DNA from 2 places in the Geodermatophilus sp. SYSU D00742 genome. Region 1 is predicted to be linked to the other one. Evidence: riboswitches for the same ligand, from Rfam matches in the RefSeq annotation. Region 1 holds a riboswitch; the other holds the start of a gene.

Region 1 (7,164 bases):
CGTCGGTGGACGACGGCGCGACGAGGAACACGCGGTCGAGGTCGGCTCGCTCGGCGGCTGCCAGCCACTCCGCGGCCTCGTCGGGGATGAGGTCGGGCGTGATCGCCCCCGCTCCCCCGGCGGCGGCCAGGTCGGTGGCGAACCTCTCGACCCCGTAGCGCTCGACCGGGTTCCAGTAGCTCATGACGACCGGCACCGCGCCGGCGGCGGCGACCGCCGCGACCGCCCGCAGCGCGTCGCGCAGGCCGACGCCGGCGCGCACGGCCACGTCCACGGCCTGCTGGATGACCGGCCCGTCCATGCCGGGGTCGCTGTAGGGGACGCCGACCTCGACGACGTCGGCGCCGCCCTCGACGGCGGCGACCATGGCCTCGATGGAGGCGTCGACGTCCGGGTAGCCGACCGGCAGGTAGGCGACCAGGGCCGACCGCCCCTCCGCCCGTGCCGCCGCGATCCGGTCTGCCAGCAGGCTCACGCCGTCTCCCCCGCGTCCTGGCCGGCGACGGCCTCGTCGTTGCTGACCGCGCCCTCGGTGGGCTGCTGGTCGGTGTCCAGGCCGGGGCCCGGGTCGACCTCCTCGCGGTCACCCAGCCCGAACCAGCGCGACGCCGTCTCGACGTCCTTGTCGCCGCGACCGGACAGGTTCACCAGCAGCAGCGCGTCCGGTCCCAGCTCCTTGCCGAGCGTGATCGCGCCGGCCAGCGCGTGGGCGGACTCGATCGCCGGGATGATCCCCTCGGTGCGGCACAGCAGCGCGAAGGCCTCCATGGCCTCGGCGTCGGTGACCGGGCGGTACTCGGCCCGTCCGATGCTGTGCAGGTAGGAGTGCTCGGGACCGACGCCGGGGTAGTCCAGCCCGGCGCTGATCGAGTGCGACTCGATGGTCTGGCCGTTGTCGTCCTGCAGCAGGAACGAACGGGCGCCGTGCAGCACGCCCGGCGAGCCGCCGGTGATCGTGGCGGCGTGCCGGCCGGTCTCCACGCCGTCCCCGCCGGCCTCGAGGCCGATCAGGCGCACGCCCTCGTCGGGCACGAAGGCGGTGAAGATGCCGATGGCGTTGGAACCGCCGCCGACACAGGCCAGGACGGCGTCGGGCAGCCGGCCCTCCCGCTCGAGCACCTGCGCGCGCGCCTCGTCGCCGATCACCCGCTGGAAGTCACGGACCATCGCCGGGAACGGGTGCGGGCCGGCCACCGTGCCGAAGACGTAGTTGGTGGTCTCCACGTTCGTGACCCAGTCGCGGAACGCCTCGTTGATCGCGTCCTTCAGGGTGCGCGAACCGGTGGTGACCGGGATGACCTCGGCGCCGAGCAGCCGCATCCGGGCGACGTTGAGCGCCTGCCGGCGGGTGTCCTCCTCGCCCATGTACACCGTGCAGGACAGCCCCATGAGCGCGGCGGCCGTGGCGGTGGCCACGCCGTGCTGGCCGGCGCCGGTCTCGGCGATCACGCGCGTCTTGCCGATGCGCCTGGTCAGCAGGGCCTGACCCAGCACGTTGTTGATCTTGTGCGAGCCGGTGTGGTTGAGGTCCTCGCGCTTGAGCAGCACGCGCGCGCCGCCGGCGTGGGCGGCGAACCGCGGCACCTCGGTGATGGGGCTGGGCCGGCCGGTGTAGTCCCGTTGCAGCCGGGCGAACTCCTCGAGGAACGCCGGGTCGACCCGCATCGCCTCGTAGGCCTCGGTGAGCTCGTCGAGGGCGGCGATCAACGCCTCGGGGACGAAGCGGCCGCCGAAGACCCCGAAGTGGCCGGTGGCGTCGGGCCAGCCCGGGCGCGCCGGAAGGAGCTGCTCCTCGGGCTGCGGTGGGCTGGTCGTCGTCATGCCCCCAGCCTAAGGACCTCCAGGCCCGCCACCGTGGAAGGACCCCGTCCTCCTCGTCCGCACGCTCGGGACGAGCCCCGGACGAGGCCGGCGGCGGGCCCCTACCGGGCGACCAAGATCAGCGACTGGTGCGGGGCGTGGCGGGGTGCGAGCCGGCGGTGACCAGGTCGGCGACCGCCTGGCGGGCGTCCCCGGCGGTGACCAGACCCTCGCCGACGAGGACGGCGTCGGCCCCGGCGGCGGCGTAGCTGATCAGGTCGTGCGGCCCGCGGACGCCGGACTCGGCGACCTTCACCACCCCCGACGGCAGCCCGGGGGCGATGCGCTCGAACGTGGAGCGGTCGACCTGCAGGGTGGTGAGGTCGCGGGCGTTGACCCCGATGACCGCCGCGCCCGCGGTCAGGGCGCGGTCGGCCTCGGCCTCGGTGTGCACCTCGACCAGCGCCGTCATCCCCAGGGACTCGACCCGCTCGAGCAGGCCCACCAGTGCGTTCTGCTCGAGTGCGGCCACGATCAGCAGGACGACGTCGGCCCCGTGCGCGCGGGCCTCGTGCACCTGGTAGCTGCTGACGATGAAGTCCTTGCACAGGATCGGCACGTCGACCGCGGCCCGGACGGCGGCGAGGTCGGCCTGCGAACCGCCGAACCGGCGCCGCTCGGTGAGCACGCTGATCACCCGCGCCCCGCCGTCGGCGTACTGCGCGGCCAGGACGGCCGGGTCCGGGATCGCGGCGAGGGCACCCTTCGACGGGCTCTGCCGCTTCACCTCGGCGATGACCCCGACGCCGGGGGCCCGCAGGGCGGCGAGGGCGTCGCGCGCCGGCCGGGCGTCCTGCGCGGCGGCCTTCACCTCGGCGAGGGGGGTCAGGGCCTCACGGGCCGCGAGGTCCTCACGTACACCGGCGACGATCTCGTCGAGCACGGACACGTGTCCTCCCGCTGATCGTCGGACTGGCCTGGCGGTCCGGACCCGGCCTCCACCGGACCCGGGCTCCCACTCTAGAGGCGGCGCGGACCCCGCCTGCCCGGGGGGCCGCTGCACGCTGCGGCGGGGCGGTTGGCGCCATCCGGTCCGGGGTAGGGATCAGGGTTCGCGTCCACCCGGCTCCGTCGGGTCCACCCCCCGGTCCAGAGCGCGCCAGGCGTCGAGGGCGCGGTCCTCGTCGGTCCGCGGCGGGGGGGGGGGGGGGGGGGGGGGGGGGGGGGGGGGGGGGGGGGGGGGGGGGGGGGCGCCCGGCGCGGCGGGGGGGGGGGGGGGCGGGGGGGGGGGGTGGGGGGGGCCCCCCGGGGGGGGGGGGGGGGGCCCCCCGGGCGTGCCGGGATCAGTACCAGCCGCGGGCCTGGCTGTGGTTCCACGCCCCGCAGGGGGTGCCGTACCGCTTTCCGATGTAGATCAGCCCCGCCTTGATCTGCCGGTACGGGTCCGAGGTCTTGCGGATGCCGGTCATGGCCCACGTCGAGTCGAGGAACTGGGGGATGCCGTACGCGGTGCTCCTCGGGTTCTGGGCCCTGGGGTTCCAGCCGCTCTCCCGCTCCCAGAGCCGGTCGAGGCAGCCGAACTGGGTCCTGTTGCCACCGACCTGGCCCAGGGCGTGGTTCTTGTAGGCCTGCTTCTCACCGGCGCTGGTCGACGTCGTGGACGCCCCGTCCGCCCGGGCGACCGACTGTCCGGTGGGGGCGAGAGCGAGGGCGAGGGTCAGGACGCCGACGGTGGCGAGCCGGTGCAGGGAGCCGGATCGGTGGGTGTGCTGGTTGTGCATGGTGCGGTCCTCGAGCTGTGTGGAGCCCGGCGCCGTCGGCGCCCGGCGGGCGTGCGGGACCGGCCGCGGCGGTGGTCGTGCCGTCAACCGGGCATGCGGCACCGGCCGGACACAGGCGCCCGGCTGGAGCCGTCGGTCGACAGTGCGGGCCGCACGGCTGGTTCCTGGGATGTGGGCAGGCGGGAGCGCGACGGTCCCGGACCTGCGGGGGCGCGCGGGAGCTGAGGCCCCGGGCGGGGTGGTTCTCCGTTCCTCCCTGGCCGCCTACCGGGTCAGCTGACGGGTTCGGGCTGGGAGTGCCCTACCCGCTCCCGGGTGTGCCCGGGAGCGGGACTCACCCCGGTGGTGCGGGTGGGTCCCCGGCTCGCGCCCACGGTGGGAGCGACTCGGCGGCGTCCGGCGCGGGCTCCCCAGGCTCGGGAGGCGACGATCGGCCGGACACCGCCACCGTAAGAACGCAACGCACATCGCGCCACTCGATGGTCGCCGGTCCTCTGTGGCGCCATGCGCCTGGCGGCGGGATGTGCGTCACTGTGAGCGTCATGACCGTGGCGTTCCGGAATGGGCGCCGTGGGCGGCCCCTTGGAACCCACGTGGACCTGTTCTCTCCCGTGACCCTGGGCGACCTCGAGCTCGCCAACCGCGTCGTGATGGCCCCCCTGACCCGCATGCGCTCCGGCGCGTCCGGCGTCCCCGGTGACCTGGTCGTCGAGCACTACCGGCAGCGCGCCGGCGTCGGCCTGATCATCACCGAGGGCACCTATCCCGACCAGGCGGGCCAGGCGTTCGTCGGCCAGCCCGGCATCGTCACCGACGAGCAGGTCGAGGGCTGGCGCCGCGTCGCCGAGGCCGTGCACGCCCGCGGCGGCCGGATCGTCCTGCAGGTCATGCACGGCGGCCGGGTCACGCACCCCGACGTCAACGGCGGTCGCCGAGTCGTCGCCCCCAGCGCCATCGCCATCAACGGCGAGGGGCACACCGAGAAGGGCAAGCAGGCCTACCCGGTGCCCCACGCGCTGACCGTCGAGGAGGCCCGGGCGACGGTGCAGGACTTCGTCTCCGCCTCCCGCCGGGCGATCGAGGCCGGCCTGGACGGCGTGGAGATCCACGGCGCCAACGGCTACCTGCTGCACGAGTTCCTCTCGCCGACGTCCAACCAGCGCACCGACGAGTACGGCGGCTCCCCTGCGAACCGGGCGCGGTTCGTCGTCCAGGTGGTGGCCGCGGTGGCCGCGGCGATCGGCGCCGGCAGGGTCGGGCTGCGGATCTCGCCGGAGCACGGCATCCAGGACGCCCTCGAGACCGACCGGGACGACGTCCTCGCCACCTACGGCACCCTCCTCGACCAGCTGGCCCCGCTGGGCCTGGCCTACCTGTCGGTGCTGCACCGCGAGCCCGCCGGTGACCTGGTGCAGGAGCTGCGCCGGCGCTTCGGTGGCCCGCTGATCGCCAACAGCGGCTTCGGCTCGGTCACCACCCGGGAGGAGGCGGTGCAGCTCATCGAGGCCGCCCACGCCGATGCCGTCGCCGTCGGCCGCCCGGTCATCGCCAACCCCGACCTGGTCGAGCGCTGGGCCGGGGAGCACCCGGAGAACGAGCCGAGGGCCCACCTGTTCTACGCCAGCGGCGCCGAGGGCTACACCGACTACCCGACGCTGCAGGACCGTCAGGCCAGCTGAGCCCGCAGTCCGTGCACGGGTCGTGGTCTCGCGTCGCCCGAGACCGCGACCCCCGTCCAGGACGCGTGACGACCGGACGTCGAGGGCCCTCCCGATCGGATCGGGAGGGCCCTCGACGCGTGTACGGGAGAGGTCGGCCCCTCCCCGGGGACTCAGCCCCGGCGGCGGCCCAGGAGCCAGCCGACGAGGACGCCGAGCAGGGTGAGCCCGGCACCGCCGAGCGCGCCGGTCACCAGGGTCCGGACGTCGGACGGCGCAGCCGGCGCCGCGGCGGCCCGGCCGGCGAACACCTGCGGCTGGCCGGCGGCCGCAGGGGCAGCGGTCGGAGCGGCCACCTGCGTGTCGCTCACCGCGGCCGCCGACGGGCGGGCCTCGGCCGGAGCCGCCACCGGCGCCGCGGCACCGGTCAGCTCGTCGTCGATCGCCTTGAAGAACTGCCCGGCCATCCGCTTGGCGACGCCGCTGATCATCCGCTGCCCCACACCCGCGACCGGGCCGCCGATCACCGCGTCGGCGGAGTAGGTGAGCGTGGTGGTCCCGGCGTCGGACGGCTCGAGGTTGATCGTGACCTGCGCCCGCGCGTTCCCCGGCGCGCCCGCCCCCGACGCGTGCATGACGTAGGACTTCGGCCTGTTCTGGTCGGTCAGCCGCACCTCGCCGGCGTACGTGCCCTTGATCGCGCCGACACCGACCGAGACGTTCATCTCGTACTCGTCGTCCCCGACCTTCCGCAGCGACTCGCAACCCGGGATCGTGCGGGCCAGCACCGCGGGGTCGGTGATCACGCTCCAGACGCGGTCCGGGTCGGCGTGCAGCACCGCAGAGCCGTCGAGGTTCACGCACTCACTCCTGTCCTCGCCCGGCGCGCGGCCGCGGCGGTCCGTTCCGAATCGGGTGATCGCATCAGGTCGTAGAGCTCGGTGGGTGAGATGGGCATGGCGGCGATCCGGCGTCCGGTCGCGTCCTCGATGGCCGAGGCGATCGCCGCCGTCCCCGGGATGACGCCGGCCTCACCGGCGCCCTTGAGCCCGAGCGGGTTCAGCGGCGAGGGCGTCTGCTGGTGGTCGATCACCACGTCCGGGATCTCCGACGCGTACGGCATGAGGAAGTCCATGAACGAGGCGTTCTGCAGCTGGCCGGAGTCGTCGTAGACCATCCGCTCGTACAGCGCGCCGCCGATGCCCTGCGCGACGCCGCCGTGCACCTGGCCCTCGACGATCATCGGGTTGACGATGTTCCCGCAGTCGTGGACCACCGCGTACCTCACGACGTCGATCTCCCACGTGGTCGGGTCGATCTCCACCACCGCCGCGTGGGCCCCTGACGCGAACGTCGACCGGATCGGCGAGTAGTAGTCACGGTGCTCCAGGCCGGGTGCGTCGCCCTCGGCCACCGGCGGCTTCGTGTCGTCGTGCGTGGCGAACTGGGTGGCCTGCTTGGCGGCCTCGTCGAACGCGTAGCGGAGCGGGTTGGAGAGGACCGCGACCGTCCGCAGCGGGATCGAGGCCCCGGGGGTGCCGCGCACCTGGACGACGCCGTCCTCGATCTCCAGGTCGCCGGGGTCGGCCTCCAGGACGTCGGCGGCGATCCGCAGCGCCTTCTCCCGCACGCCGCGCGCGGCCAGGGCGATGGCGTTGCCGCTCATCACCGCCGCGCGCGAGGCGAACGTGCCGACGGCGTACCCGAAGCGCCGGGTGTCGCCGGTGGTCACCTCGACGTCCTCGATGGGCACGCCGAGCTCCGAGGCCACGATCTGCGCGAACGCCGTCTCGTGGCCCTGGCCCTGCGAGGTCAGCCCGGTCGAGACCAGCACCTTGCCGCTGCCGAGCACCTGCACGTGCCCGCCCTCGTACGGACCGGGCCCGGTGCCCTCCACGTACAGCGCCATGCCGACGCCGAGCAGC
Region 2 (7,164 bases), on a different contig from region 1:
GCAGCGGGCACGGTCGGTGGTCGCGATCGCGCCGACCGGACCGCTCACGCCGCCGGAGCGGGCCTGGCAGGCCGCCCTGCTCGCGGCCTCGCGCCTCGGCTTCCGCGCCCTCGCCCCGGTCGCGGACCCGCTGCTGCGCGCCGCCCTGCCCCGCACGATGGCGCTGGCGGTGCTGCGCGCGCGGGGATGGCGCACGCCGGCCGCCGAGGCGGTGGCGCTGGTGCGCGCCTTCGCGGCGGCCGAGGACTTCGGTCGGCTGGTGCGGCACGCGGTCGTGCCCGAGACCACGATCGACTACCAGGCGGTCGGCTGCCCCGTGGTCATCGCGCAGGGCACCCACGACGTCCTCACGCTCAGCCAGGCCGCGTGGCTGGCGCTGCTGGTGCCCGCCGCCCGGTTCCGCCTCCTGCCCCTCGCCGGCCACAGCGCCGTCGCCGACGTCCCGCAGCGCGTGATCCGGCTGGTGGACCAGGCCGCGGCCGCCGCCCGCTCCTGATGCCGGCGCGGCGCCCGCTACCGGCGCAGCGGCCGGAGGACGAACCCCGCCGCGGCCAGCGCCTCGGCGGCCAGCGGGATCCGGTTGACCAGGGGGTGCATCTGCAGCGACGTGTACAGGCTGCGGGGCCGTGCCACCTGCTCGAAGCCGTCGTGGGCGGTGTCGTGGGCGTCCAGTGGGGCGAAGAGGTTGTCCGGGGCATCGGCGGACTTCGGCCGGCCGGTGTCGTGCGCCTCGAAGCCGAACCGGGTCATCAGCTCGTCGACCAGGCGGGGGGCGAGCTGCTCACCGAGGATGAGCGCCTTGGCCGACCCGCCGACGACGAGGTCCCGGACCGGGTGCGCCGCGGCGTACAGGACGGCGTCCACGACCACCTCCGGCTGGTAGACCGGCGGCGGGGCGACGGGCTTGACCCCGATCTTGGTCCGCGCCTGGTCGAACAGCGGTGTGTTGATCGTCGCCGGGAGGACCTGGGTGACGCTGACCGGCAGGCCCTCGCGCCGCACCTCGGTCCGCAGCGTCTCGAGGAACCCGTCGATGCCGTGCTTGGACGCGCAGTAGGCCGTCTGCAGGGGCACCCCGCGCCGGGCGCCCATCGACGAGATCGAGATGAACGCCCCGCCCTGCCGCCCCAGGTGCGGGAGGGCCGCCATGGCGCCGTGGACCTGCCCCATCAGGTTGACGTCGACGACCTGCTGGAACTCCTCCGGCGTCGTCTCCCTGAACGGCGCGACCAGCAGGACGGCGGCGGCGTGCACCCACGTGTCCAGCCGGCCGTACTCGTCGACCGCGCGCTGCGCCACCCGCCGCACCTGCGCCGGGTCGGTCACGTCGGCGACCTCCGCGCAGGCCTGTCCTCCGGCGGTCCGGATCTCCTCGACCAGGGACCGGAGCCCGGCCTGTCCGCGGGCGGCGACGACGACCCTCGCGCCGTCCGCGGCGAACCGGGCGGCGGTGGCCCGGCCGATCCCGCTCGACGCGCCCATCACGACGACGACCTGCTCGCGTACCGGCTTCAACCGTGTCCGTGCCATGACCGCCCCCTACCCGGCGGTCGCCGGACCGATGGGCGTGTCGGCCGGATGTGAGCACGACGACAGTGGCGGGCGCCGGTGCGGCCGGACCCCCGGGCCCCGGACGCGCCACGGCCCCGGCGCGGGGGTTCCACGGCCACGCCGGGGCCGGTTCGCGCGCTGGGTGCCCCGGGACCGGACACGGCAAACGCGCTTCGCACGCTGGCGGGCGGGGCGCACCCGAGGGACGCCCCAGGGCCCCGCCCGCCGACCAGCATGCAGGCGGCGCCCCGCCACCGCAACAGATGTCTAGGACGTCTGCCCGGCCGTGCCCCACGGCGCCGGGGTCGGCCCCGCGATGCCGCTCGCCGTGGACGACGTCGACGGCCCCCGGGCGCACCCTAGGGTCGGTACGTGGAGGTCTGGTTCAACCCGTCCTGTTCCAAGTGCCGCACCGCGCGCGACCGACTCGAGGAGGCCGGGGTCGAGTACACGCTGCGCCGCTACCTCGACGACCCGCCGAGCGAGGCGGAACTGCGCGCCGCACTCACCGCGCTCGCGCTGCAGCCGTGGGACGTGGCCCGGATGTCCGAGCCGCTCGCCCGCGAGCTCGGGCTCCGGGACATGCCCCGGGACGCCGACGCCTGGATCCGCCTGCTGGTGGAGCACCCGCGGCTGATCCAGCGCCCCATCGTGCTGACCGACGACGGCCGCGCCTGGGTCGCTCGCGACGACCAGACGCTGACCGAGGTGGTCACGGCCGCCCGCCACGCGGCCGGGCAGCCGTGACCGACGTGCTCCGGGCTCAGCCCCGGTAGTTCACGTGCACGTGGTCGAAGTGGTTGGCGGTCGGGCTGCCGCGGTCGGCCATCGGCTTCCAGGAGCCGTTGGGTGAGCTGAGCATCCGCTGCTTCCAGATGACGTACTCGACGCCGAGCTCGTTCCAGTGGGCGATGTGGTAGGCGGCGATCGCATCGCCCAGCGAGGAGCTGGTCATGTAGTCCAGCGCCAGGCCGGACGGGTGGCCGCCGGGGTCCGCCGCGCTGGGCCGGGTGCCGCCGATGGTGATCCCGGCGGCGCCGGGCACGTTGCTGACCACCGCGTTGGCGGCCGCCTGCGCGGCGGGCCTGGTGGCCCCTGCGGTGTTGGTGATGCGGGCGACCGTGGTCGCCGCGACGCTGCCCGACGCGGCGGCGGCGGTGGGCGCGGACCCCGCGGAGCGCGGCGGCGCGGCCGCGGCGGCCCTCGCGGCCTCGGCGGACTGCGCAGCCGCAGCCGCCTCGGCGGCCCGCGCGGCCTCGGCGGCGCGCGCGGCCTCGGCGGCCGCGGCCTCGGCGGCGGCGCGGGCGGCGGCCTCCGCCTCGGCTCTCCGGCGGTCGAGCTCGGCCTGGTCGGCGGCGGCCTGGACCTGCTGCGCGGCGGTCTGCTCGGCCTCGCGGGTGCTGCGGCTGGCGGTCAGCTGCTCGAGCGGCTGGAGGTCCGGCGTCGCCTCGGCCGGGGGGACGGAGTCGGCGGTCAGGCCCAGCTGCTGGGCGACGCTGACCGACTCCGACCGGCCGGCCTCGGCCTGCGCGGCCGGGTCCGCGCCGAACAGGACGCTGACCACGAGGGCGCCGGCGGTGGCCGCGCCCAGGTACAGGCCGGGACGGCGGACGGCCGACGGCGGACGGCGGTGCGAGCGGGTCGACGAGCCGCGGCGGCCGGACGTGGTGGTGCGGGGGTCCATGGGGCGGTGTGCTCCGAGGTGTGCGGGCGCAGCGGCACGCGCGGGGGCGCGGCGGGCTGCGAGGGGTGAGCGGGCGGTGAGGGCTGCGGTCGTCAGCAGGCCGGGGCGGGTCACCGGGGAAGCGGCGGTCGGCCGGTCGAGCGAGGGTGCTCGGGGGTGGACCCGCGGGGAGGCGTGCGTCAGTGACGGTCGCGCGCGGTCAGCTGCGCGGGCGCACCCTGTTCCGGCGGTACCGGGTCGGGCAGGGTCGTGCTGCAGGGCAGGGGCGCGCCATCCGGCCGCTCTCCGTTCTTCCGATGGCCGCCTACCGAGTTAGCTGACGGGTTCGGGCGGGAAGCAGCCCTACCTCTCCGGACGTGGGCCCGGGAGTGGATTCACCCCAGTACTGCGATGGGTCCCCGGCTCGCCCCGGAGGGCGACTCGGCGGCGTCCGTTCGGGTGCCCCGGGCGGGGCGTGACGATCGACCGGACTCACCCACCGTAACCGCCGTTATGCAGTTGTGACAATCGTGAGCCGTCGGTTCGTCGGGTGATGCACGTCGCGGAGCGCCCGGTCGACGGCCGGGACGTGTAGGGCGCCGGCGCGTCAGCGTCCCTCGACGACGGCGTAGGCCGGCCGGCCGGTCCGCGCCCACGTGACGACGTTCTCCGCCGCCTTGCGCCGCAGCTCCACCTCCGCCTGCGCCGAGTACCAGGCGACGTGCGGTGTCAGCAGGGCGCGCGGGTGGCCGAGCAGCGGATGACCGGCCGGCGGTGGCTCCTCCGGCAGGACGTCGAGGGCGGTCCCGGCCAGTCGCCCGTCCTCCAGCGCCCGGAGGACGGCGTCGAGGTCCACGAGACCTCCGCGGGCGGTGTTGACCAGGTAGGACGCGGGCGGCAGCCGGGCCAGCAGGTCCTCCCCCACGAGGCCCCGTGTCTCCGGGGTCAGGGGCAGGTGCAGCGTCACCGCGTTGCTGCGGGCGAAGAGCTCCTCCGGCCCGACCCGCTCGACGCCGGGCGGCCACGCGTCGTCCGGGAGGTGCGGGTCGTAGCCCACGCAGCCCCCGAACCACGGCGCCGCCCGCTCCATCGTCGTCCGCCCGATGCGGCCGAGACCGACGACGCCGAGGGTCAGCGCGCCGGGGCGCGGGAGGACCCCGCCGGCCCGGTGGTCCCAGTTCCCGGCGCGCACCTGCCGGTCGTGCTCGGGGAGGTTGCGCAGCAGCGCGAGCAGCATCGCCACCGCGTGCAGCGCGACCTCGGCGGTGCCGTAGTCGGGCACGTTGCACACCCACACGCCCCGGCTGCGGGCGGCGTCGAGGTCCACCACGTCGACCCCGACGCCGTAGCGGCTCACCAGCCGCAGCCGCGGCAACGCCGCCAGGACCTCGGCGGTGATCGGCGCGTACTGCACGAGGACGGCGTCGACGTCCCCGGCGGCCGCGACGACGTCGGCCGGCGTCCGGCACTGCGCGGTGAGCAGCTCGTGCCCGGCGGCGCCGAGGACCTCGGCCTCGATGTCGAGCACCCCGTAGTCCGCGTCGGTGACGAGCACCCGCACCGGAGGAGCCTCCTTCAGCCGACGGGGACCGCCACGGCGCGCTCGGCGGCGGCCACGGCGTCGAACGACGGCGGGACGGGGACCAGCGGCGGGCGCACGGTCCCCATCCGGTGCCCGTGGCGCGCCTCGGCGACCCGCTTGAGCACCCCGGGACCGGCGTACTGCTTGGTCATCGCCCGGACCTGCTGGAGGTGGGCCGACAACGAGGCCGCCTCCGCCGGCCGGCCGCCGCGGACGTGCCCGTAGAGCGCGACGACCTGCTCGGGGACGATGTTGGCCAGGGCGGAGATCGAGCCGGTGGCGCTGAGCAGGCGGGCCGGCAGGTCGTCCTCGGTGCCGACGAGCACGCCCTTGCCCGCCGCGTGCACGGCCTCGGCGTAGCCGGGCTCGCCGCCGGAGTCCTTCACCCCCCACACCGGCAGGGCGGCCACCAGCTCGGCCGGGACGGGCACCGCGTACTTGGGGATGTGGTAGGCGACGACCGGGTGGCGGGTGGCGGCCAGCACGCGCTCGTAGAACACCCGCAGGCCCTCGGCCGCCACCGGCCGGAAGTAGTAGGGCGGCAGCACCATCACCGCGCGGACCGGCAGGTCCTGCAGCTCGGCGAGCAGGTCGAGGGTGTCCGGCAGGTTCCCCTCGGCGACCGTCGGGACGACGTGCAGCGGGCCCGCCGCCGGCAGCAGGGCCGCGAGGACCGCCCGCTTCTCCCGCGGGGACACCGAGGGTCCCTCCCCGTTCGTGCCGAACGGGATGACGCCGGTGACCCCGTGCCCGGCGAGCCACTGCACGTGGGCGAGGTAGGAGTCGACGTCGATGGTGAAGCGCTCGTCGTCGCGGAAGGGCGTCACGGCGGCGACGTAGACACCCTCGAGGACGCCGGCGGGGTCGTCCGGCTGCATCGTCATCTCCCGAGGTCGACGGTCCGGTCCAGGAACGCGGTGAGCTCGCGGCGGCTGGGCAGGCCCTCGTAGTCGCCCAGGTTCTGCACGCAGAAGGCGCCCATGGCGTTGGCGGTGCGCAGCCGGCCCGCCGGGTCCAGGCCCCACAGCGTCGCGGCGAGGTAGCCGGCGGCGAAGGCGTCGCCCGCGCCGATGGGGTCGACCTGGCGCGCCGGGAACCCCGGGGCGGTCAGGCGCCGGCCGTCCACCACGGCCGCGCAGCCGCGCGCACCGAGCTTGAGCACCACCTCGGCGGGCCCGGCGTCGGCGAGGCGCTCCAGGCAGGTGTCGTCGTCCCAGCCCCACAGGGCCCGCGCCTCCTCGTCGCCCACGAGCAGGACGTCGACGTGCGGCAGCAGCGCCTCGGTGGCGGCGCGGGCCGCCGCGGGCTCCCACAGCCGGCTGCGGTAGTTGACGTCGTAGCTGACCCGCACCCCCGCCGCCCGGGCCGTGCGCGCGGCCCACGGGAGGAACTCCGCCGACTCCGGGGACAGCGCCCCGGTGATCCCGGTGAGGTGCAGGAAGGCGGCGCCGTCGAGGACGGTGGGCTCGAAGGCCCCGGGCGCGAGGGTCGAGGCCGCGGACCCGCGGCGGTAGTAGTAGACCCGCAGCGCGCCGGCGACCTCCTCGCGCAGGTAGAGGCCGGTCGGCCGGTCCGGGACCCGCCGCACCGCGCTGGTGTCCACGCCCTCCGCGCGCACCCGGTGCAGCACCAGCTCGCCGAGCTCGTCCTCGCCCAGGGCGCTCACCCAGCCGGCCGGGACGCCGAGCCGGGACAGCCCGATCGCCACGTTGCTCTCCGCGCCGCCGATCGACAGCGTCACCGCGCCGGCGTGCCGCAGCCGCCCGGGGGCGGTGGGGACGACGAGCACCATCGTCTCCCCCGCCGTGACCACCCGCGGGACGGTCCCCCCGCCCGGCACCGTCGTCCCCGCGGGCTCACCCACCGAAGAGCTTCTGCAGCTGCTCGTTGAAGGTCAGCACGGTCAGGAAGCCGAACAGCAGGAAGGCCCAGACCAGTGCCGCCACCCGGAGGCCGCCCGGGCGGATCTCCTTCGGCAGCGTCCGCCGGTTCACCAGGAGCAGCAGCGCGGAGTAGATGAACATCATCAGCCCGCCGGTGACCGCCGAGATGACCAGCAGGATCAGCGGCTGGGACAGCCCGGACAGCAGCACGACGATGCCGATCCCGACCAGGCCCCAGACCAGGCCGAAGTAGATCTTGCTCTCGTTCGCGTCGCGGAGGTACGCGGTCTTGAGCACGTCGGCCCCGAGCCGGCTGGTGTAGTCGACGATGCCCAGCGCGGCGGCGAACAGCGAGAACGCGCCGATGATCCAGAAGAAGGTGCCGAACCAGCCGCCGACGGTGGCGTTGAGCGCCTCGCCCTCGGCCTGCAGGAACGAGATGTCGCTGGCCAGCCCTTCCTGACCGAACACCGTGGCGTAGGCCA

What was found. A riboswitch is a leader RNA that binds a small molecule or an ion and turns the genes downstream of it on or off. The one in region 1 is predicted to bind cyclic di-AMP.
Region 2: it holds a riboswitch for cyclic di-AMP, as region 1 does, so the genes downstream of both, ACI78V_RS14345 (hypothetical protein) here and ACI78V_RS11690 (aggregation-promoting factor C-terminal-like domain-containing protein) in region 1, are expected to answer to the same signal.

The regions. Positions count from the first base shown of each region.
Region 1 covers NZ_JBJGYJ010000014.1:23,695-30,858, reverse strand. The annotation lists gene trpA (tryptophan synthase subunit alpha) at 1-475, opposite strand, end outside; gene trpB (tryptophan synthase subunit beta) at 472-1,821, opposite strand; gene trpC (indole-3-glycerol phosphate synthase TrpC) at 1,940-2,749, opposite strand; gene ACI78V_RS11690 (aggregation-promoting factor C-terminal-like domain-containing protein) at 3,144-3,581, opposite strand; cyclic di-AMP (ydaO/yuaA leader) riboswitch at 3,829-3,983, opposite strand; gene ACI78V_RS11685 (alkene reductase) at 4,175-5,260, shown strand; gene ACI78V_RS11680 (SRPBCC family protein) at 5,413-6,099, opposite strand; gene cutA (aerobic carbon-monoxide dehydrogenase large subunit) at 6,096-7,164, opposite strand, start outside.
Region 2 covers NZ_JBJGYJ010000019.1:44,263-51,426, forward strand. The annotation lists gene ACI78V_RS14330 (alpha/beta fold hydrolase) at 1-496, shown strand, start outside; gene ACI78V_RS14335 (SDR family oxidoreductase) at 514-1,530, opposite strand; gene ACI78V_RS14340 (ArsC/Spx/MgsR family protein) at 1,924-2,298, shown strand; gene ACI78V_RS14345 (hypothetical protein) at 2,315-3,235, opposite strand; cyclic di-AMP (ydaO/yuaA leader) riboswitch at 3,522-3,671, opposite strand; gene ACI78V_RS14350 (C-terminal binding protein) at 3,822-4,775, opposite strand; gene ACI78V_RS14355 (dihydrodipicolinate synthase family protein) at 4,790-5,674, opposite strand; gene ACI78V_RS14360 (sugar kinase) at 5,677-6,660, opposite strand; gene ACI78V_RS14365 (Nramp family divalent metal transporter) at 6,653-7,164, opposite strand, start outside.